2 linked regions of the Pseudonocardia sediminis genome follow. The protein of the gene in region 2 interacts with the protein of the main gene of each other region in a pairwise test. Links are inferred from orthologs where the notes say so. Each region holds a gene or a part of one and is shown on either strand. Other genes may lie near its edges.

Region 1 (9,792 bases), 4.5 Mb from region 2 along the record:
CCTCCGTACGGGTGGCGTCCCAGGGACGCTCCCAGCCGGAGCGGTGCAGCAGCGCGGACAATAGGCCAGCGGTGAAGCCCCAGATCAACAGCCCCGACGTCCGGAACGCCGGGCCCGTGTGACCTCGCGGGCCGCGGACGCTGAGCCGGTTGTCGGGGTCGAGGAGCTCACCCACCGGGACCCGCAGCACCCGTTCGGTCTCCCCGCGGTCGACCACCCGGACCGGTGCCGGTCGCGCCCAGTGCGCGAGCACCGGCGTGACCAGGAAGCCGGTCGGCGGGATCAGCAGCTCGGGCAGCACGGCGAGCGGGACGACCCCGGACGGGTCCAGCCCGGTCTCCTCCTCCGCCTCGCGCAGGGCGGCGGCGACCGGGCCGTCGTCACCGGGGTCGATGCCGCCGCCGGGGAACGAGACCTGCCCGGCGTGGGCGCGCAGCGTGCTGGCGCGCTCGGTGAGCAGCACGTCCGGCTCGTCGCCGTGCTCGCCACCGGAGCCGTCGGCGAACAGCATCAGGACCGCGGCCTTGCGCCCGCCGGACTCCGGCGGGGTGCGGCGGTGCCCGAAGAACGCGGGGTCGATGCCGTCCGCGCCGTCGACCAGGGGGCGCAGCGACTCCGGAGCGGCGGCGGGGTCGAGAGAGGGGCTCACGACGCTCCCAGCTTCGTGACGGCGGCGGCGACCTCGTCCGCGGAGCGGAACGGGATCGGCGGGTCCACCCGGGCCACGGTGCCGTCGGCGCGCACGACGTAGCTGGCCGGCAGCGCGGGCGGGATGTCCAGGGCGGTGCGCAGCGCGTTCCGCGGGTCGGTGACCGCGGGCAGCGTCACGCGCAGGTCGCGCAGCAGCGACAACGCGGCCACCGGGTCGTCGCGGACGTCGACGGTGAGCACCGGCACCGAGCCCGGCCGCGCGGCGTACTCGGCGAGCGCCGGCAGCTCCTCGCGGCACGGCGCACACCAGGACGCCCAGACGTTGACCAGCGCCGGCCGCCCGGCCAGCGCCGCGCCGACGTCGACGGTCCCGTCGGCGCCCAGGCACGGCACCGTCACCCCGGCCAGCGGTCCGGCTGCGGTCGCATCGAATGCGGGGGCCGCACCGGGCCGGGGGGCCGGGCACGGATCGAGCGCGGCGCCGGCGCGGGCCGAGGCCAGCGCCACCGGGTCCGCCGCGGCCGGGTCGCCGTCCGGCTCACCCGCCGTCGACGAGTCGGTGCCCGTGCCGGACGACGATCCGGACGGGGAGTCCGGCCACAGGGCGAACACCGCGAGCGCGACGAGGACGACGACGACCACCGTCGCGACGATCTCCGAGCGGGAGGCCCCGCCGTGGCGCGACCGGGTGCCCGACCGGCTCACCGCCCGTTCCCGGAGGGAGCGGGGGTCCCGTCGCCGAGGCCGACCAGCTCCAGCAGGTGCGGCCGCTCCGGGCCCTTGACCAGCGCGGCGGCCTGTTCGGGCTCGGTCGGTCCGAGCCCGAACGACGGGCAGTCGACGGCCAGCGAGCACGCCCCGCAGGCCGGTTTCTTGGCGTGGCAGACGCGACGGCCGTGGAAGATCACGTGGTGCGAGACGATCGTCCAGTCCCGCCGCGGGACGAGCTCGCCGATCGCGTGCTCGACCTTGACCGGGTCCTCCTCGGTGGTCCAGCCCCAGCGCCGCACGAGCCGGCCGAAGTGGGTGTCGACGGTGATCCCGGGGACGTCGAAGGCGTTGCCGAGGATGACGTTCGCCGTCTTCCGGCCGATCCCGGGCAGCTTCACCAGCTCGTCGAGGGTGGCCGGCAGCTCGCCGCCGTGGTTCTCCACGACGGCCGCGCCCAGCCCGATCAGCGAGGTGGCCTTGTTCCGGTAGAAGCCGGTCGAGCGGATGCGCTCCTCGAGCTCGGTGCGGTCCGCCCCCGCGTAGTCCGCGGCGCTCGGGTACGCGGCGAACAGGCCGGGCGTGACCTGGTTGACCCGCTCGTCGGTGCACTGCGCGGACAGGATCGTGGCGACGGCCAGGTCCAGCGGCGTGCCGAAATCGAGTTCGCAGTGGGCGTCGGGATAGGCCACGGCGAGGCCACGCAGGATCCGGCCCACGCGGCGGGCTCGGCCGATCGGGCTCTCGCCGGCCTCGACGCGCGCGGCGAGCCCGGCGGCGGCCCGCCGGGTGGGTCGCCGGACGGAGGTGCTCACCCGTCCGAGACTACGGGGACCCACCGACAACCCTCGCCGGAGGAGTCCGGCCCGCGGTAACGGTGGGTGAGGTTGCTCCGATGAGGGTCACGAGTGCATATCAGGATCGCCGCCACGGACACCCCGCGCGACGGACCGGCTCCGGTGTGCGAGAGGATCAGCTCTGCCATGACTGCCTGGTTGTCCGTCCTCGTGCCGCTGCTCGTGATGTTCTTCGCGCTGGGTATGGAGCGCGTCGAATCCCGGCTGCGGGAGTCCACCGTGCGTCAGGACGAGCTCGACGAAATGCTCGAGCAGCCCCGTCCCGACGAACTCCGCGCCCTGTTCCGTCAGGGCACCGGCCGCGCGCTGGAGCTGTTCCGGTTGCGCAACAGGGGCCGTCGACGGGGAGCCCGGCGCAGCCGGATCCCGTCGGCCTGACAAGATCGTCCGTGGGCCGCGGGCATCCTGCAGCGGTCCGAACGAGTGACGGAACCCGGTCGGGCGCGCCCGAACGGGTTCCTGCTGCGCATGCGCACGGCGTCGGGCCCTACACTGGCGCGCCGACGACCCGCCGCGCCTGTGCGGTAGGTGAACGAGGAGCTGTGCAGTGGACGACGTTCTGATCCGGGCCGGGATCTTCCAGGGCGTGGAGCCCCAGGCCGCCGAGGCATTGGCCGAGGCGCTGGAGCCCGCGGAGTTCTCGCGTGGGCAGGTGATCTTCAGCGAGGGTGAGCCCGGTGACCGCCTCTACATCGTCTCCGGTGGCAAGGTGAAGCTCGGCCGCAAGTCCCCGGACGGCCGGGAGAACCTGCTGATGGTCGCCGGTCCGTCGGACATGTTCGGCGAGCTCTCGATCTTCGACCCGGGCCCGCGGACCTCCACCGCGACCGCGGTCACAGAGGTGCGCACGCACACGATGGACCGCGCCGCGCTGCGCGAGTGGATCGGCAAGCGCCCGGAGATCGCCGAGCAGCTGCTGCGCGTGCTGGCTCGCCGTCTGCGCCGTACGAACAACATGCTCGCCGACCTCATCTTCACCGACGTCCCCGGCCGTGTCGCGAAGTCGCTGCTGCAGCTCGCGCGTCAGTTCGGCTCCCAGGAGTCCGGCCTGCTGCGGGTCACCCACGACCTCACGCAGGAGGAGATCGCCCAGCTCGTCGGCGCCTCCCGCGAGACCGTGAACAAGGCGCTCGCCGACTTCGCGCACCGCGGCTGGCTGCGGCTCGAGGGCAAGAGCGTCCTCATCCTGGAGCCGGAGCGCCTGGCCCGCCGGGCCCGCTGACCGGGTCGGCCGACCCCGTCCGACGGGGCCGGCCGATATCGACTGGTACGCCCGTACCAGTTTGTGTGATGCTGAGGGCATGGCTGCATCCCTCGGTGACTACCGCGCTGCGCTGAGCGCCCCGGGAGCCGCGGCCCCGGTGCTCGCCTCGATCCTGGCGCGGCTGCCGATCGCGATGCTCAGCCTGGCCGCCCTGCTCTACGTGCAGGGTGTGTCGGGCTCCTACGCGTTCGCCGGGGCGGTCTCGGCCGGGACCCTGGTCGGTATCGGCGTCGGGATGATCGTCCAGGGGCGGTGGCTGGACCGGGTCGGCCCGACCCGGCTGCTGCTGATGTTCAGCGCCGCGTACCTGGTGATGGTGTCGGTGCTGTTCGCCGGGATCGAGCTCGGTGCCGGTCTCGCCGTGCTGGTCCCCGTCGCGCTCGTGACGGGCCTGGTCACGCCCGCGATCGAGGGTTCGTCGCGGGCCCTCTGGACGGACCTGGTGCCGCCCGGTCCGCGCCGCGAGGCCGCCTACACCTACGAGTCGATCAGCCTCGAGGTCTTCTTCATCCTGGGTCCCGCGCTGGCCGCGGTGCTCGTGGTGACGGCGCCCTGGCCCGGCACCGCGCTCGCCGTGGCCGTGGCGGCGGAGGTCACCGGCACCGTCTGGTTCGCCCTGACCCGCGCCACCCGTACCCGCACCGCGCGCATCCGTGCCGAGCGGGCGCGATCCGGGCTCACCCGCCCGGCCGTGTCGGGGACGTCGCGCCTGTTCGGTGTGATGGCCCGGCCCGGGATGCGGACCGTCGCGCTCGCCTCGCTCGGGTTCGGCCTGACCGTCGGGTCGGTGGAGGTCGGCGTCCTGGCCGCGACGGCGGCGGCCGGCGCCCCGGCGATGGGCGGCGTGCTGCTCTCGGCGTGGTCGGTGGTCTCGGTGCTGGCCGGTGTCGCCTACGGCATGCGCCCGTGGCCGCGGGCGCTGCACCTGCGGTTCCCGGTCCTGCTCGCCGGGTTCTCGGTGCTGGTCGTCGTGCTGGCGCTGGTCGCGCCGAGCGGGTCGATCCTGCTGCTGGGGGTGGTCATGTTCCTGGCCGGCGCTCTGATCACGCCGCAGACCACGGCGCACTCGCTGGGCGTGGAGCTCGCCGCACCGGGGGAGTCGGCGACCGAGGCGTTCAACTGGGTGGTGACGGCGGTGGTGTTCGGGGTGTCGATCGGGCAGTCGCTGGCCGGGGTCGCGGTGGACGCGTTCGGCCCGGTCGGGTTCCTGACAGGCGGCGTCCTCGGTCTCGTCGTCGCGGGCCTGCTGTGGGTGCTCCGCGGCACCCTGGCCGCCGACGCGCGGGTCCCGTCCGCGGCGTCCGCGTGATCGACGTCTGCGGTCATGCGCGGGTCACCGGTGGCCGGAACGTGACCGCGGAGATCGATCACCGATGAGGGAGCACGCCGTGCGCGGTTTCGAGGGGCTGGTCGACGACGCCGGGGTACGCGGGATCGAGCGGGTCCGCCAGGTCGTCGCCGCGGACTTCGTCGACGTCGACGCCGCCCATGACCTCGCCCACCTGGACCGGGTCGCGCGCCTGGCCGCGACGATCGCGCACCGCGAGGGCCTCGACCCCCACGTCGCCGCGCTGGCCGCCTACGTGCACGACTACCACCGCCTCGAGGAGGCCCGCACCGGCGCGACGGTGGAGCCGCCGGAGTGCGCGCACCTCGTCCGGTCCGCGTTCGAACGGGCCGGGATCGCCGAGGAGACCTGGGCTCCGGTGCCGGCCGCGGTGGACGCGACCGGGCGGTTCAGCTTCTCCGACCGGTTCACCGAGCCCGCCCAGGGCGTCGCCGCCTGCCTGCACGACGCGGACATGCTCGACGCCATGGGCGCGATCGGCATCGCCCGCGCGTTCACCTACGGCGGGACGATCGGCGAGCCCATCTGGGAGCCCGGCGAGGACCTCGCGTCGACCTACACCTCCGGGCGGACCAGCTCCGTCGTCGCGCACTTCTACGAGAAGCTGCTGCACCTGCGCGACGAGCTCACCACCCCGTCCGGACGCGCGATGGGCGAGCCCCGGCACCGCGTCCTGGTGGAGTTCCTGCAGCGCTTCCACATCGAGTTCGGTGACGGTCCCCCCGGGCGGGACCCGGAGGGCCCGGTCAGGCCCGGAGGTACTCCAGCTGCGCCGTGACCGACCACTCCGCGGCGTCCCAGAGCTTCTCGTCGACGTCGGCGTAGACGACCTCGACGACCTGACGCGCCGTCGCGTCCGGCCCCAGCTCCTCCAGTGCCGCGCGGACCTGGTCCAGGCGCTCCTCGCGGTGCGCGAGGTAGGTCCGGGCGATCTCGGCGGCGTCCGGCAGGTCGGGCCCGTGCCCGGGCAGCACCGGCACCCCGGGCGGCAGCTCGGCGAGGCGCCGGAGCGAGTCCAGGTACGGGCCCAGCCCGCCGTCCGGCTGTGCGATGACGGTCGTGCCGCGCCCCAGGACCGTGTCACCGGTGAGCAGGGCGGGGGCGTTGCCACCGATCAGGAACGACGTCGAGTCCGCGGTGTGCCCGGGCGTGGCCATCACCCAGAGCGGCAGCCCGGCGGCCTGCACGGTCTCGCCGTCGGTGAGCGGGTCGGCGCCGGAGCACAGCCCGGGGTCCTGCGCCCGGATCGGGGCGCCCACCATCTCGGCGAAGCGCGGGGCTCCGCCGGAGTGGTCGTGGTGGTGGTGGGTGAGCAGGACCAGCGCGACCGGCGGTCCGTCGGCGAGGCGTTCGAGGTGCTCGCCGTCGTCCTCGCCGGGGTCGACGACGATCCGGTCGGAGGCGCCCGGACCGGCCAGGACCCAGGTGTTGGTGCCCTCCAGCGTCATGTGGCCGGGGTTGTTCTGCAGCAGCACCGAGGCCAGCGGGTGCGCCGGGCGGAGGACGCCGTAGGCGGGGTGTTCAGGAGCGGCGGTCATTCGTCCGGTCCCTTCGGGGTGAGGTGGTCGGCGGCGGTCTCCCAGTCCGGGTCACCGGGCAGGACGACGGCGACCGACCGCCCCTCCCGGCGCACCCGCGGGATGACCGGGGAGATCGTCCGGTGCTCGGCCGCGGCGAACACGTCGTCGGCGGTGTCGTGCTCGGCGATCTCCTGCAGCGTGCGCAGGGTGGGCGCCATCAGCTCGATCTCGCGCTCCTCGTAGGAGGCCAGGGCGTGCGCCGGGGACCACCAGCGCGCTTCGACGGCCTCGGTGGTGCCGTCGTCGGCGCGCTGGCCGTCCGGGACGCGCGCGACAAGGAACGCGGTGTCGTAGCGCTTCGGGTTGGCCGGCGGGGTGATCCAGCGGGCCCAGCCGCGCAGCAGGTCCGCGCGCAGCACGAGGTCGTGCGCGTCGAGCAGCTCGCCGAACGTGCTGCGGCGTTCCACCAGGTCGGTCCGCAGCGCGCGGGCCTCCGGGAGAGCGGCCGGGTCACCGCCGTCGGGGCCGGCCAGCAGCACGCCGCACTCCTCGAACGTCTCCCGGACCGCGGCGCAGACCAGCGACCCGCCCAGCTCCGGCGTCGTCTCCAGGCGCTGTCCCCACCAGGCGGGGTCGGGCCCGCGCCACCGGGCCGGGTCGATCACGTCCGAGGACGAGACGCCGCCGCCGGGGAACACCGTCATGCCGCCGGCGAACGCCATCCCGGCCACCCGGCGCTGCAGGAACACCTGCAACGGCGTGCGTCCGGCCGGCGGGTCGGGATCGTCGCGCACCAGCAGGACGGTCGCCGCCGGGCGCGGGACCACCGGTGTGTCGGGCGCGTCGGCCCGGGACGTGCTCATGCCCGGACCCTAGGTCATCACCGGCGCCCGGACAGCAGCGAGAATCGTCTCCATGGACGTGCGGCGCATCGGGTTGGTCGGTGCCGGACCGTGGGCCCGCGCGGTGCACGCCCCGGCGATCGCGGCGCACCCGCGCTGGGAGCTCGCGGGCGCCTGGACCCGCCGTCGGGAGGCCGCGCGGGAGATCGTCGGCGGGTTCGGTGGGCGGGCGTTCCCGCGTCTCGACGACCTGGTGGACGCCTGCGACGCCGTCGCGTTCGCGGTCCCGCCCGCCGTGCAGGGCGAGCTCGCGCCCGGGGTGGCTGCGGCCGGACGGCACGTCGTCCTGGAGAAGCCGCTGGCCCAGGATCTCGCCGGGGCCCGTGCGGTCGCCGGCGCCGTCGCCGCGGCCGGGGTCTGCTCGGCGACGATGCTCACGCTGCGCTTCGACCCCGGCGTCCGGGCGTGGCTGGACGCGATTCCGGACGGCCCCGCCGGGCCGGACACCACCGGCTCCGCGCGCTGGCTCTCCGGCGCGCTGCTCGGCGGCCCGTACGCCGGGTCGGGCTGGCGGGCCGAGCACGGCGCGCTGCTCGACATCGGCCCGCACGTGATCGACCTGCTCGACGCCGCGCTCGGCCGCGTCGTCGGGGTGGACCTGGCCCACCGCGCCGACCCCGACCTCTGGCGGTTCGGGCTCGCGCACGCGGGTGGGGCGCGCAGCACGGTCACGCTGTCGCTGCGGATGCCGATCGACCCCACCGAGTTCGAGGCGACGGTCCTCGGCGCGGCCGGGCGGCACCGCCTCGACCGGCGCCCGCCCGACGCCGCGGCCTGCTACGGACGGCTGCTCGACGACCTCGCGACGGCGATCACGGACGGCCGCACCGACCTGCCCGTGGACGCGGCCCGGGCCCTGCACCTGCAGGAGGTCGTCGACCGAATGCTGCGGGCCGCGGGCTAGGCAGGGGTTCAGCCGGCGTCCGGGTGCGCCGAGCCGTTGCGCGGCCCGAGGTCGCCGCCGCCGTTCTCCCGCGCGGCCAGCTCCTCCTGCAGACGGCGCAGCAGCTCCTGCTCGTTCGGGGTCAGGCGTCCGCCCAGGTCGGGGCCGGGCGCCGGGCGGCGATCGCCGCCGCCGCGGGACGGGTGCGGCGTCGGGCGGCGGCCGTTCCCGGACGGCTCCGGCGTGGACCGGCCGGGCGGGTCCTGGGCGGCCGGGTGCTGGGCCCGGGCGACGGTGTCGCGGTCCTTGGGCGGCGCGGTGCCCGCCGTCGGGCCGTTCTCGGGGAGCCGTCCGGTCGGCACGGCGTCCTCCCCACCGGCGTCGACGGCCGGATACCCCTCGGTCCGGAGGCCGGCTGCGGGGTCCTCGGCCCCGTCAGCGGCCGGAGGCACCGTCTCCTCGGCGTCGGGGGTGTCCAGGCGGTGCCGGGGACCGGAGGGCCGCACGGCCTCGGGTGGAGCCGTCTGCGACACCGGCCCGGTGGTCTCCGGCACGGCCGGCCCCGTCGTGCCCGCCGCTGACGCGCCCGCCCCCGACGCGCCGGCCTCCGGCTCGGGAGGCTGCGCCCGCGGGACGGGCGTCGGCCGGAGCGGCCCGGTACCGGAGACACCCGCACCGGGCGGGGCCGTGACGGACCCACCGGATGCGGACGAGCCGGGAGACGCCGGATCGGGTGCGGACGAGTCGGTGGCCGACGGACCGGGGTCGGTCGACTCGACGCCGGACGGCCCCGGTCCGGGGTGGGCGGGCGGGAGGGGTGCCCGCAGGATCGGTGGCGGACCCGAGACCGACCGCAGCCGCATCCCCTCCGGCCCGCCGTCCTGCGACACGTCCCGGAGCCCCGTCGTCGGGGTCGGGCCGGTGACCGGCTCGACGTCCGGGTCCGAGGTCGACCACGCACCGGTCGCCCAGTCCCGGTCCCAGTCGTCCTCGCCCGGGTACGCCGCGCCCGTCGAGGTGTCGGCGGAGGACCGCGTGGGGTCGGCGCGGTCGTACCCGCGGTCGTCGACGCCGCGGCCGCCGATCGTGGGGGCACCGATCGCGGGGGCAGGATCGCCGATCGCGCGGACCGCATCGTCGATCACCGGCCCGTCGATCCCGGGGCCGTCGGCCGCGGGGCCGTCGGTCCCGGCGCCGTCGTGACCGTCGTGGTCGAGGCCCCGGTCCAGCGGCGGGCCGTCGAACCATTCCGGGCCGTCCGGCACGGGCGCGATCCGGCGCGGTGCCGGTCGGGGTGCGGGGTGCCCGTCGACGGAGGGGTTCGTGCCCGCGCCGGGACGGGGGACGTCGTCCGCCGGCACCGCGTACATCCCCGGCCGGGAGCTGTCGTCGACCTTAGGCGGGGCGACGGGCCGGGCAGGAGCGACGGGGTGGAGGGGCGCGACGGGGTGGACGGGGGCGCCGAGATCGGGAGCGCCGAGGCCGGGGGCGTGGGTCCGGCCGTCGTCGAACGGACCGGCCCCGGGTGCCGGCCCGGACGGCGACCCGCTCGGCCCGGACACCGGCGCCGGTCCGGTCGTGTCGTTCGCCGTGGACCAGGCGTGCGCGGCACCGGCCGCCGCGGCGACACCGACGGCGATCCCGCCACCGGCGGCGAGG
Region 2 (10,197 bases):
CGCGCCCGGTGTCGAACGGCCGCGAGGCGCGCTCCGGGTCGTCGTTGCGCTGCGACAGTGTCCGGGCCTGCACGAAGCCGGCCACGGTGATCGGCACGATGCAGGACTCCGCGCCGCCGGCCAGGATCACGTCGACCTCGCCGGCCATCAGCAGCCGGTAGGCCCAGACCATGGCCTCGGCACCGGTCGCGCACGCCGACGCGGGGGAGTGCACCCCGCCCTGCGCGCCCCACTCGAGGCTGACCATGGCGGCCGGGCCGTTCGGCATCAGCATCGGGACGGTCAGCGGGGAGACCTTGCGCAGGCCGTGCTCCTCGAGCAGGTCGTCCTGCGCGAGCAGCGTCGGGGCCCCGCCGATCCCGGCGCCGATCACGATCGCCAGACGTTCGCCCTCGACCTGCGGGCTGCCGCCCTCGGCGTTCGGGGCGTCGCCGAGCCCGGCGTGCGCCCACGCCTCACGCGCCGCGACGATCGCCACCTGCTCGCAGCGGTCCATCCGGCGCGCCTGCACCCGGGAGATCACGTCGGTGGGCTCGACGGCGAGCTGCGCCGCGATGTGCACCGGCAGGTCGATCTTCTCGGTCCACTCGGCCTTGATCGGGCCGACGCCGGACCGGCCGGCGAGCATGCCCTCCCAGGTGGAGGCCACGTCGCCGCCGAGCGGGGTGGTCGCCCCGTACCCGGTGACGACGACTCCGTTGCTCATGATGTCTCCTCCCCGGCGCCGTGCGGAGCCGCGCTCAGCACGGACTCCGTGCTGCAGCCGGTCGGGCTCACTGGTGCTTGGAGATGAAGTCGACGGCGTCGCCGACGGTCTTGAGCTCGGCGAGCTGGTCGTCCGGGATCTTGGCGCCGAACTTGTCCTCGGCCTGCACGGCGATTTCGACCATGGACAGCGAGTCGATGTCGAGGTCGTCGACGAAGGACTTCTCGGAGGTCACCTCGGCGGTGTCGATGCCGGCGACCTCCTCCACGATCTCGGCCAGGCCGGAGAGGATCTCAGCGTTGTCAGCCACGGTGGTGCGCTCCTAGCGTTGTCGGGTACTGCGATGGGTCGTACAGATGGTGCGGCGTCGCTACGGGCAGACGACGACCTGTCCCGCGTAGGACAGACCCGCGCCGAAGCCTACGAGCAACATCGTGTCGCCGGAACGTACCCGTCCGGCGGCACGCATGTGATCCAGCGCAACCGGGATGGACGCCGACGAGGTGTTGCCGGTCGTCACGATGTCGTCGGCGACGACCAGGTCCTCCCGGGCCCCCTTGGCCCGCAGGCGCTTGGCGATCGCCTCGACGATGCGCAGGTTCGCCTGGTGCGGGATCAGGACGTCGATGTCGGCGGGCTCGAGACCGGCGCGGGCGATGGCGTCCAGGGCGACCGGGGCGATCTCGCCGGTCGCCCAGCGGAAGACCGTCTGGCCCTCCTGGTGCAGCTTGTTGGTGGACTCGCCGAGGATCCGGATGGTGGTGGCGTGGTCCCCGGCGCTGCCCCAGGCGACCGGCCCGATGCCGACCTCGTCCTCGGCCGCGGCGCCGACGACGGCCGCGCCGGCGGCGTCGGCGAAGATGATGCAGGTCGAGCGGTCGTCCCAGTCGATCCAGTCGGACAGCTTCTCCGCGCCGATCACCAGCACGTGCCGGGCGGTGCCGGAGCGGATCATGTCGTTGGCGACGCCGAGGCCGTAGCAGAACCCGGCGCACGCGGTGTTCACGTCGAACGCGGCCACGCCGCCCGCGCCGAGGCGGTCCGCGACCTGCGCCGCGGCGTTGGGGATCGGGTTGGGCATCGTGCAGGTCGCGACGATGACGGCGTCCACATCGGAGGGATCGAGACCGGCGTCGGTCAGCGCGGCCCTGCCCGCGGCCACGGCCATGTCCGGCAGCGACGTGTCGGCGTCGGCGACGCGGCGCTCGGCGATCCCGACGCGGGAGCGGATCCACGCGTCGTCGGTGTCCACCCGCTTCGCCAGATCCTCGTTGGTCACGACCCGCTCGGGCCGGAAGCTCCCGGTGCCCAGCAGGCGGGCTCCGGGCGCGGTCGGGGGCAGCTGCAGTCCGGCGCTCACCGGTCGCCGCCCCGGTGCTCGGCGACCAGCTCGGCGGCTTTCTCCAGCTGCTCGGGCGTCTTGACGGCCAGCGTCGGGGTGCCCTTGAGCTCACGCTTGACCAGGCCGACGAGCGTCGCGCCGGGCGGGAGCTCGAGAGCGGCCGACAGGCCGTCGCGTCCGAGCGTGGCCATGCAGGAGTCCCAGCGGACGGGGCGGGTCACCTGCGCCACCAGGCGCTCCAGGGCCTGCGCGCCGCTGGTGACGGGCTCGCCGTCGGCGTTCGAGAGCAGCGTGCGGGTCGGGTCGGTGACGGTGACCGATGTCGCGTGGGCGGCCATCGCCTCGCCCGCGGAGGCCATGTAGCGGGTGTGGAACGCCCCGGCGACCGGCAGCTGCTTGACCCGCGCGCCCTCGGGCGGGGTCGCGACGAGCTCCTCGATGGCCGGGGTGGCACCGGCGGCGACGATCTGCCCGGCGCCGTTGCGGTTGGCCGGGTCCAGGCCCAGCTCGGACAGCCGCGCCAGGACGGTCTCCTCGGCGCCCCCGAGCACGGCGGCCATCGACGTCGGCTCGGCGGCGCAGGCGGCGGCCATCTCGCGGCCGCGGACACCGGCCAGGGCGACGGCGTCGTCGTCGGTCAGGACGCCGGCGATCGCGCAGGCGGTGAGCTCGCCGATCGAGTGCCCGGCCACGACGACGTCGTCGGGGAGGTCGACCTGGGCCAGCAGGCGGCGCGCGGCCAGCAGCCCGAGCGCGACGATCAGCGGCTGGGTGACCGCGGTGTCGGTGATCTCCTCGGCCTCGGCGGTGGTGCCCAGCCGGACGAGGTCCAGCCCGACGGCGTCGGACCAGCCGGCGACGGTCTTCTCGGCGTCCGGGTCGGTGAGCCAGGGGGAGAGCATGCCGGGGGTCTGCGCCCCCTGGCCGGGTGCGAGCAGGGCGATCACCGGGACATCACACACCCCTCGGGCATCGTGGCGGCATACCGGCGTCCACGAACTCCCGGCCCGGAAGTTGGAGGAAACCTCCAAGTGGAGCACTGTGATGGAGCTGACATCACCGGACCACCTGACCGCATCTTTGTAGGGTTCATCAAATCCTCGCCGCCTCGGGATCGGGACGCGACCTCTCCGTGACCGGGGATCCGGGCGTGTCGCGACCGGCGCCGGGAACTCTGGCAGGCGGGTCCTCGCCCGCCGCGACCGGCACGGTGTCCATCGTGCGCTCGACGACGAGGGCGGTCCGCAGCACGAACGCCTGCCGCGGGTCCGACGGCACCCGTCCGGTGACCTCGGCGACCCGTTTGAGGCGGTACCGGACCGTGTTCGGGTGCACGAACAGCGTCCGTGCGCACGCCTCCAGCGCGCCGCCGCCCTCGAGGTACACCGACAGCGTGTGCAGCAGCTCGCCCCCGGCCGCCCGCAGCGGGCCGACGACGTCGGTCGCGAGCCGCGCCCGGGCCGCGGCGTCGCCGCAGAGGGCGCGTTCGGGCAGCAGGTCGTCGCTGTGGACGGGGCGTGGGGCGTCGGGCCATCCGGGGGCGGCCCGCAGCCCGGCGAGGGCCTCGGCGACGGCGGTCCCGGTGCGGGCCAGGTCCGGGCTCGACGGGCCGGTGACGACCGGGCCCGGCCCGAACTCGCCGGCGATCCGTTCCAGCACCATGGCCGGGTCGGTGCCGCCCCGGTCGGTGCCCCGGTCCGGGCCGGACTCGTGCAGCAGGACGACCAGGCGTCGACCCTGCACGCCGACCAGGATCTCGTGCCCGAGACGGGCGGCGTGCCGACGCAGGTCGGCGAGGAGCTCGGGGGACTCGGCCGGGCTCGACGGGGCCGGACCGGCGAGCGGCGGGCTGCCGACCAGGCAGCGGACCGGGGCCTCGGGATCCCAGCCCAGGGCCGAGGCGCGCGAGACGAGCGCGCCGTCGGTGTCGCCGCGCACCACGCCGTCGACCACGAGGGCCTCGAGGCGGGCGTCCCACGCCCCGCGGGACTCCGCGGCCCCGGCGTAGACGGTGGCCGCGGCGAACGCTATCTCCCGCCCGAAGCGCAGCACGGACTCGGTGAGCACGCGCCGCTCCCGGTCGTCGGCGGCCAGCGGCGGCAGGTGCTGCTCGAACACGTCGGCCGCGATCCGTACCAGCTCGACGGTCTGGCGCAGGCTGATCCGACGCGTCAGGTCGCGCGGGGCGATCCGGAAGGCCTCGGCGGTGAGCCGGATGGTCGCGCCGGGCTCGGCGAGCCACGCCACGAAGTTGCTCACCCCGGTCTGCGTGACCAGGGCGACGGCGGCGCGCTGGTCCGCGGTCAGACGCGCGAACCAGGGCTGACGTTGCTCCATCGCGGCCATGCACGTCGCGGCGAGTCCGCCCGCCGCCAGTTCGAGGCGGCGCAGCGTCGTTGCCGCGACCGGCAGTTCGGTGGCCACGTGCGGCAGCATGTCACGCCGCGAGGCTCCGGGGGAGTGGGGACGAACCCCGGGACCCCCGGCGAGGCGCGGTTGCGGCGCAAGGCCTCCCCGCGCGGTGAACGGGACGAACTAGACGAGCGGTTCGACCTTGCTGGCCTGCGGACCCTTCTGGCCCTGCTCGACGTCGAAGGTCACGCGCTGGCCTTCGTCGAGGGTCTTGTAGCCGTTGACCTGGATCGCCGAGTAGTGCACGAACACGTCCGCGCCACCACCGTCGGGAGCGAGGAAGCCGTAGCCCTTCTCGCTGTTGAACCACTTGACGGTGCCCTCTGCCATTCTTGCTCTCCTCGTGCCCTGCAATCCGCGGCACCTCGCCGCGGGCTTCGCACCGGCCCGGCGCAACGGTCCGCGCCCTGGTCGGGAGGCCGCTCACGTGATCACGTGCCCCGGTCTCGAAAGGAGCCTAGCGTGATCTGCGTCGCTCGATAAGAGTGTTCGACGTGCGGATTCGGTGATCCCGGGATAAAGAACGCGGCCCGCCGGACGTGCCGGCGGGCCGCGATGGTAGAGCTCGAACGGTCAGCGCAGACGGTTCGTTCCGCCTGCGCTCCTCTCAGGCGACGCCCGAGTCGCTCGTCTGCGGACCGGCGGCCCGCGGGTCGTCGATCTTGTAACCGGCGGCCGCCTCGGCGGCGAGCTTGGCCGGGACCGTGCCCTGCTTGCCCAGTGCCGCCAGTGCCGCGACCGTGATCGACTCGGCGTCGACGGCGAAGTGGCGCCGGACCGCGGGGCGGGTGTCGGACAGGCCGAACCCGTCGGTGCCCAGCGAGCTGAACGACGACGGCACCCACTGCCGGATCTGGTCGGGCACCGCGCGCATCCAGTCCGACACCGCGACCACGGGGGCCTCGGAGCCGGCCAGCGCCTGGCTGACGTAGGGCACGACCGGGTCGTCACCGGGGTGGAGCAGGTTCTGGTGCTCGGCCTCGACGCCGTCGCGGCGCAGCTCGCCCCACGACGTCACCGACCAGACCTCGGCCCCGACGTCCCACTCGTCGGCCAGCATCTTCTGCGCGGTCAGCGCCCACGGCACCGAGACGCCGGAGGCGAGCAGTCGCACCTGCGGGCCGTCGGTCTTCGGGGACTCGGCGTAGCGGTAGATGCCGCGCAGGATGCCCTCGGTGTCGACGCCCTCGGGCTCGGCGGGCTGGACGTAGGGCTCGTTGTAGACCGTCAGGTAGTACATGACGTTCTCCGGCTCGTCGCCCACCATGCGGCGCAGGCCGTCCTTGACGATGTGCGCGATCTCGAAGGAGAACGCCGGGTCGTAGGCCATGACCGCGGTGTTCGTGCTGGCCAGCAGCAGCGAGTGGCCGTCGTTGTGCTGCAGGCCCTCACCGGTCAGCGTGGTCCGCCCCGCGGTGGCGCCGACGAGGAACCCGCGGGCCATCTGGTCGGCGGCGGCCCAGATCGAGTCGCCGGTGCGCTGGAACCCGAACATCGAGTAGAAGACGTAGACCGGGATCATCGGCTCGTCGTGCGTGGCGTAGGACGTCCCGGCGGCCGTGAAGGACCCGACCGAGCCGGCCTCGTTGATCCCCTCGTGCAGGATCTGGCCCTGCTCGGACTCCTTGTAGGCCAGCATCAGCTCCGCGTCGACGGAGGTGTACTGCTGCCCGTGCGGGTTGTAGATCTTCTGCGTCGGGAACATGGAGTCCATCCCGAACGTGCGCGCCTCGTCCGGGATGATCGGCACGAACCGGCCGCCGATCTCCTTGTCCTTGATCAGCTCCCGGAGCAGCCGGACGAACGCCATCGTGGTGGCGACCTCCTGCTTGCCCGAGCCCTTCTTGATGAAGTCGTAGACCTTGTCCCCGGGCAGCACCAGCGACTTGGACTTGGTGCGGCGCGCGGGCAGCGGGCCGCCCAGGGCGCGACGGCGCTCCTTGAGGTACTGGATCTCCGAGGAGTCCTCACCGGGGTGGTAGTACGGCGGCAGGTACGGGTCCTTCTCCAGCGCCGCGTCGGTGATCGGGATGCGCTGCTCGTCGCGGAACTGCTTGAGGTCGTCGAGCGAGAGCTTCTTCATCTGGTGCGTGGCGTTGCGGCCGGCGAAGTGCGAGCCCAGGCCGTAGCCCTTGATCGTCTTGGCCAGGATGACGGTCGGCTGGCCGTGGTGCGCCGTCGCCGCCGCGTAGGCCGCGTGCACCTTGCGGTAGTCGTGCCCGCCGCGCTTGAGGTTCCAGATCTCGGCGTCCGACATCGGGTCGACCATGGCCTTGGTCCGCGGGTCGCGGCCGAAGAAGTGGTCGCGCACGTAGGCGCCGTCGTTGGCCTTGTAGGTCTGGAAGTCGCCGTCCGGCGTGGTGTTCATCAGGTTGATCAGGGCGCCGTCGCGGTCGGCGTGCAGGAGCGTGTCCCACTCCCGGCCCCACACGACCTTGATCACGTTCCAGCCCGCGCCGCGGAAGAACGACTCCAGCTCCTGGACGATCTTGCCGTTGCCGCGCACCGGCCCGTCGAGGCGCTGGAGGTTGCAGTTGACGACGAACGTCAGGTTGTCCAGGCCCTCGGTGGCCGCGACGTGGATCATGCCGCGCGACTCCGGCTCGTCCATCTCGCCGTCGCCGAGGAACGCCCACACACGCTGGTCGGCGGTGTTGGAGATGCCGCGGTCGCCCAGGTATCGATTGAACCGCGCCTGCATGATCGCGTTCATCGGGCCGAGGCCCATCGAGACGGTGGGGAACTCCCAGAAGTCCGGCATCAGGCGCGGGTGCGGGTACGACGGCAGACCGGCGCCCTTGCCGCCGTGCGAGAGCTCCTGGCGGAAGCCGTCGAGACGGTCCTCACTCAGGCGGCCCTCGAGGTAGGCGCGGGCGTAGACGCCGGGGGAGGCGTGGCCCTGGATGTAGATCTGGTCGCCGCCGCCGGGGTGGTCCTTGCCGCGGAAGAAGTGGTTGAAGCCGACCTCGTAGAGCGTCGCCGAGGACGCGTACGACGAGATGTGCCCGCCGACGCCGATGCCCGGCCGCTGCGCGCGGTGCACGGTCATCGCCGCGTTCCAGCGGATCCAACGGCGGTAGGCGCGCTCGGCCTCCTCGTCGCCGGGGAACCACGGCTCGCGGTCGGTGGGGATCGTGTTGACGTAGTCGGTGCTGGTCAGCGACGGGACGCCGACGTGCCGCTCGCGTGCGCGCTGGAGCATGGTGAGCATCAGGTACCGGGCCCGCTGCTGACCGGCGTTGTCGAGGACCGCGTCGAACGACTCGAGCCACTCGCTCGTCTCGTCCGGGTCGATGTCCGGCAGATGTGCGGCGAGTCCGTCGCGGATGATGTTCACGCGGCGTGGCTCGTCGCCGGCCTGGCTGCTCTGCGCGGTCAAGGGTTCTCCCTGCCTAACTCGTGGTGGCCGGGTCTGCCGGCCGTGCTGGGTCTGCTGCCCCGGCCGCCGCCCGACCGGCCACGGTGGTGGCGGTCGGTGACTCCGGGGTCCCGGCCCCATCGTGCCTGTTCCGGAGCGCGCTCGAAACTCAAGCGCGGAGAGCGGCAGGTGGGTTGCGTCTCGGTCTGCGGACCTTATGTACTACCCGTGCGTAACTGAAGTGTTCCGCCGGGCGGGCGCGTGAGCTGCCCCGGACATGACCTTCCGGATATGGTGGCCCCGAGTGTCGGGCAGGGTGTTGCGCGCGGTCCGCCCTCCGTGTTCGGATTCCGCATCCGATCCGGCCGGGCCGCGCGAGCGCTGTCTGCCGGACGGCGAATCGATGGTTGTGTGAGAGGGGAACGAGTGGTGGCCGCGGAAGATGCCGGATCATCGTCCGACATCGCGGGCAAGCTCGGCGTAGAGCCGGGCATGGTCGTCCAGGAACTGGGTTATGACTCCGACGTCGACGACGAGGTTCGCGCCGCCGTCGAGGAGCGGAGCGGCGAGGAGCTCCTCGACGAGGACGCGCAGGAGGTCATCGACGTCGTCCTGCTGTGGTTCCGCGAAGGGGACGGCGACCTCGTCGACACCCTGGTCGACGCGCGCACACCGCTCGCCGACAACGGCGTCGTCTGGGTGCTGACCCCCAAGACCGGTCGTGACGGGCACCTCGAGCCGTCCGAGATCGCCGAGGCGGCACCGACGGCGGGCCTGTCCCAGACGTCGAACGCCAGCGTCGGGGACGACTGGGCCGGCGCCCGTCTCGTCGCACCGAAGGCGGGCAAGGGCCAGAAGCGCTGAGGTCCGTGTTCTACCCTGCGGGGTGAGATCGCGGCCCGGACACCCGGGCCGCGCGCCGACCCGTGAGGAGACCGCCGACGTGGCACCCGAGGTGGGGACCCAGGCCCCCGACTTCACGCTCGTGGACCAGAACAAGCAGCCGGTGGGGCTGTCGTCGTTCCGCGGCAAGAAGGCCGTACTGGTGGTGTTCTACCCGTTCGCCTTCTCCGGCGTCTGCACCGGCGAGTTGAACGAGATCCGCGACGACCTCGCGACGTTCCAGAACGACGACGTCCAGGTCCTGCCGGTCTCGGTGGACCACCCGTTCACCCTCAAGGCCTGGGCCGAGGCGCGGGGCTACGAGTTCCCGCTGCTGTCGGACTTCTGGCCGCACGGTGCCGTCGCCGAGTCCTACGGCGTGTTCAACGCCGACGCCGGGTTCGCCCTGCGCGGGACGTTCCTCATCGGTACGGACGGCGTCGTGTCGTTCGCCGAGGTGAACGGACCGGGGGAGGCCCGGGACCAGGACGGCTGGCGCAAGGCCCTGGCGGCCCTGTAGAAACCCTCCGACGACGCCGGTCGGGTCAGCATGATCCGGTCGGCGACGGGCGCGTAGCTCAGCGGGAGAGCACTCGGTTTACACCCGAGCGGTCGCAGGTTCGAACCCTGCCGCGCCCACACTCCTGACCAGGGGCTCTAGCCTCTGCAAGATCACTTGTCAGCCCGCGTGACACGTTTCGTGACACGAAGGGCTCGTATCCTCAGCCCATGACACGGGCGAAGGCCGGTCGCCGGAGGCAGCGCGGGACGATCGACAGGCTGCCGAGCGGTGCCCTGCGCGTCCGCGTGTACGGCGGGCAGGACCCGGTGTCGGGGAAGCGGAACACCCTCGTCGAGGTGATCGAGCCCGGCCCGCGCCAGGAAGCCCGCGCCGAGGCCGCGCGGACGCGACTCCTCAACGCCGTTGACGAGCAGCGCAGTCCGCGCACGAGCGCGACGCTGGACCAGTTGCTCGACCGGTACCTGGAGACTCTCGACGTCGGAGCGACCACGCACCGGGCGTACACCCGGTACCTGGAGCTGCACGTCCGTCCGTTCCTCGGCCGGACGAAGGCCGGCGCCGTCGGCGCCGAGGCGCTTGACTCGCTGTACGCCGAGCTGCGCCGCTGCCGCGATCACCGTGACCGGTCCGGCCGCGGGGTCGACCATCGGACGATCGCCGGGCAGCCGTTGACGGGGGCGCGGAACCTGACCAACGTCATCCATGCCCGGCTGCGCGACCGGCAGCGGTTCGAGCCGCAGGTCGGCACGTGGGCCGACCGGGTCCCGGCACTCGATGACCCGCATATGGGCCGCTACCTTGACCGGCTCGCCGAGCACCTGGACCAGCGCACCGCTGACCTGGGCGCGGCGACCGCGGCCGAGCCGCCGCGATGGGCCGTCGACCTCCTCGGACAGGTCCCCGACCGGGACGACGCCGAGGCCTGCGCCGAGTGGGAACGCAAGGTCGGTGCCGTCGCCGCCTGCCGCGCGTTG

Evidence for each region.
Region 1: the proteins of aceE (region 2) and nth interact in binary tests that used the Escherichia coli proteins (3 or more experiments, as listed by UniProt). The link is inferred for Pseudonocardia sediminis from one-to-one orthologs.

The regions. Positions count from the first base shown.
Region 1 is NZ_SHKL01000001.1:6,339,480-6,349,271, reverse strand. The notes cover bases 264-3,209. They hold nth (endonuclease III), read right to left. Parts: upstream 2,175-3,209; coding sequence 1,353-2,174; downstream 264-1,352. Other genes in these bases: EV383_RS29745 (Crp/Fnr family transcriptional regulator), read left to right, coding at 2,764-3,209; EV383_RS29750 (hypothetical protein), read left to right, coding at 2,343-2,594; EV383_RS29760 (TlpA family protein disulfide reductase), read right to left, coding at 646-1,356; EV383_RS29765 (NUDIX hydrolase), read right to left, coding at 264-649. In the rest of the region: more of EV383_RS29765, read right to left, coding at 1-263; more of EV383_RS29745, read left to right, coding at 3,210-3,438; EV383_RS29740 (MFS transporter), read left to right, coding at 3,518-4,789; EV383_RS29735 (HD domain-containing protein), read left to right, coding at 4,869-5,606; EV383_RS29730 (MBL fold metallo-hydrolase), read right to left, coding at 5,575-6,366; EV383_RS29725 (NUDIX hydrolase), read right to left, coding at 6,363-7,211; EV383_RS29720 (Gfo/Idh/MocA family protein), read left to right, coding at 7,264-8,154; EV383_RS29715 (hypothetical protein), read right to left, coding at 8,163-9,792. UniProt on the Escherichia coli protein: DNA repair enzyme that has both DNA N-glycosylase activity and AP-lyase activity. The DNA N-glycosylase activity releases various damaged pyrimidines from DNA by cleaving the N-glycosidic bond, leaving an AP (apurinic/apyrimidinic) site.
Region 2 is NZ_SHKL01000001.1:1,821,506-1,831,702, forward strand. The notes cover bases 4,868-8,218. They hold aceE (pyruvate dehydrogenase (acetyl-transferring), homodimeric type), read right to left. Parts: upstream 7,840-8,218; coding sequence 5,068-7,839; downstream 4,868-5,067. Also shown: EV383_RS08675 (beta-ketoacyl-[acyl-carrier-protein] synthase family protein), read right to left, coding at 1-706; EV383_RS08680 (acyl carrier protein), read right to left, coding at 774-1,016; EV383_RS08685 (beta-ketoacyl-ACP synthase III), read right to left, coding at 1,077-2,066; EV383_RS08690 (ACP S-malonyltransferase), read right to left, coding at 2,063-2,995; EV383_RS08695 (helix-turn-helix domain-containing protein), read right to left, coding at 3,141-4,472; EV383_RS08700 (cold-shock protein), read right to left, coding at 4,584-4,790; EV383_RS08710 (DUF3052 domain-containing protein), read left to right, coding at 8,245-8,682; EV383_RS08715 (peroxiredoxin), read left to right, coding at 8,762-9,220; EV383_RS08730 (hypothetical protein), read left to right, coding at 9,430-10,197. UniProt on the Escherichia coli protein: Component of the pyruvate dehydrogenase (PDH) complex, that catalyzes the overall conversion of pyruvate to acetyl-CoA and CO(2).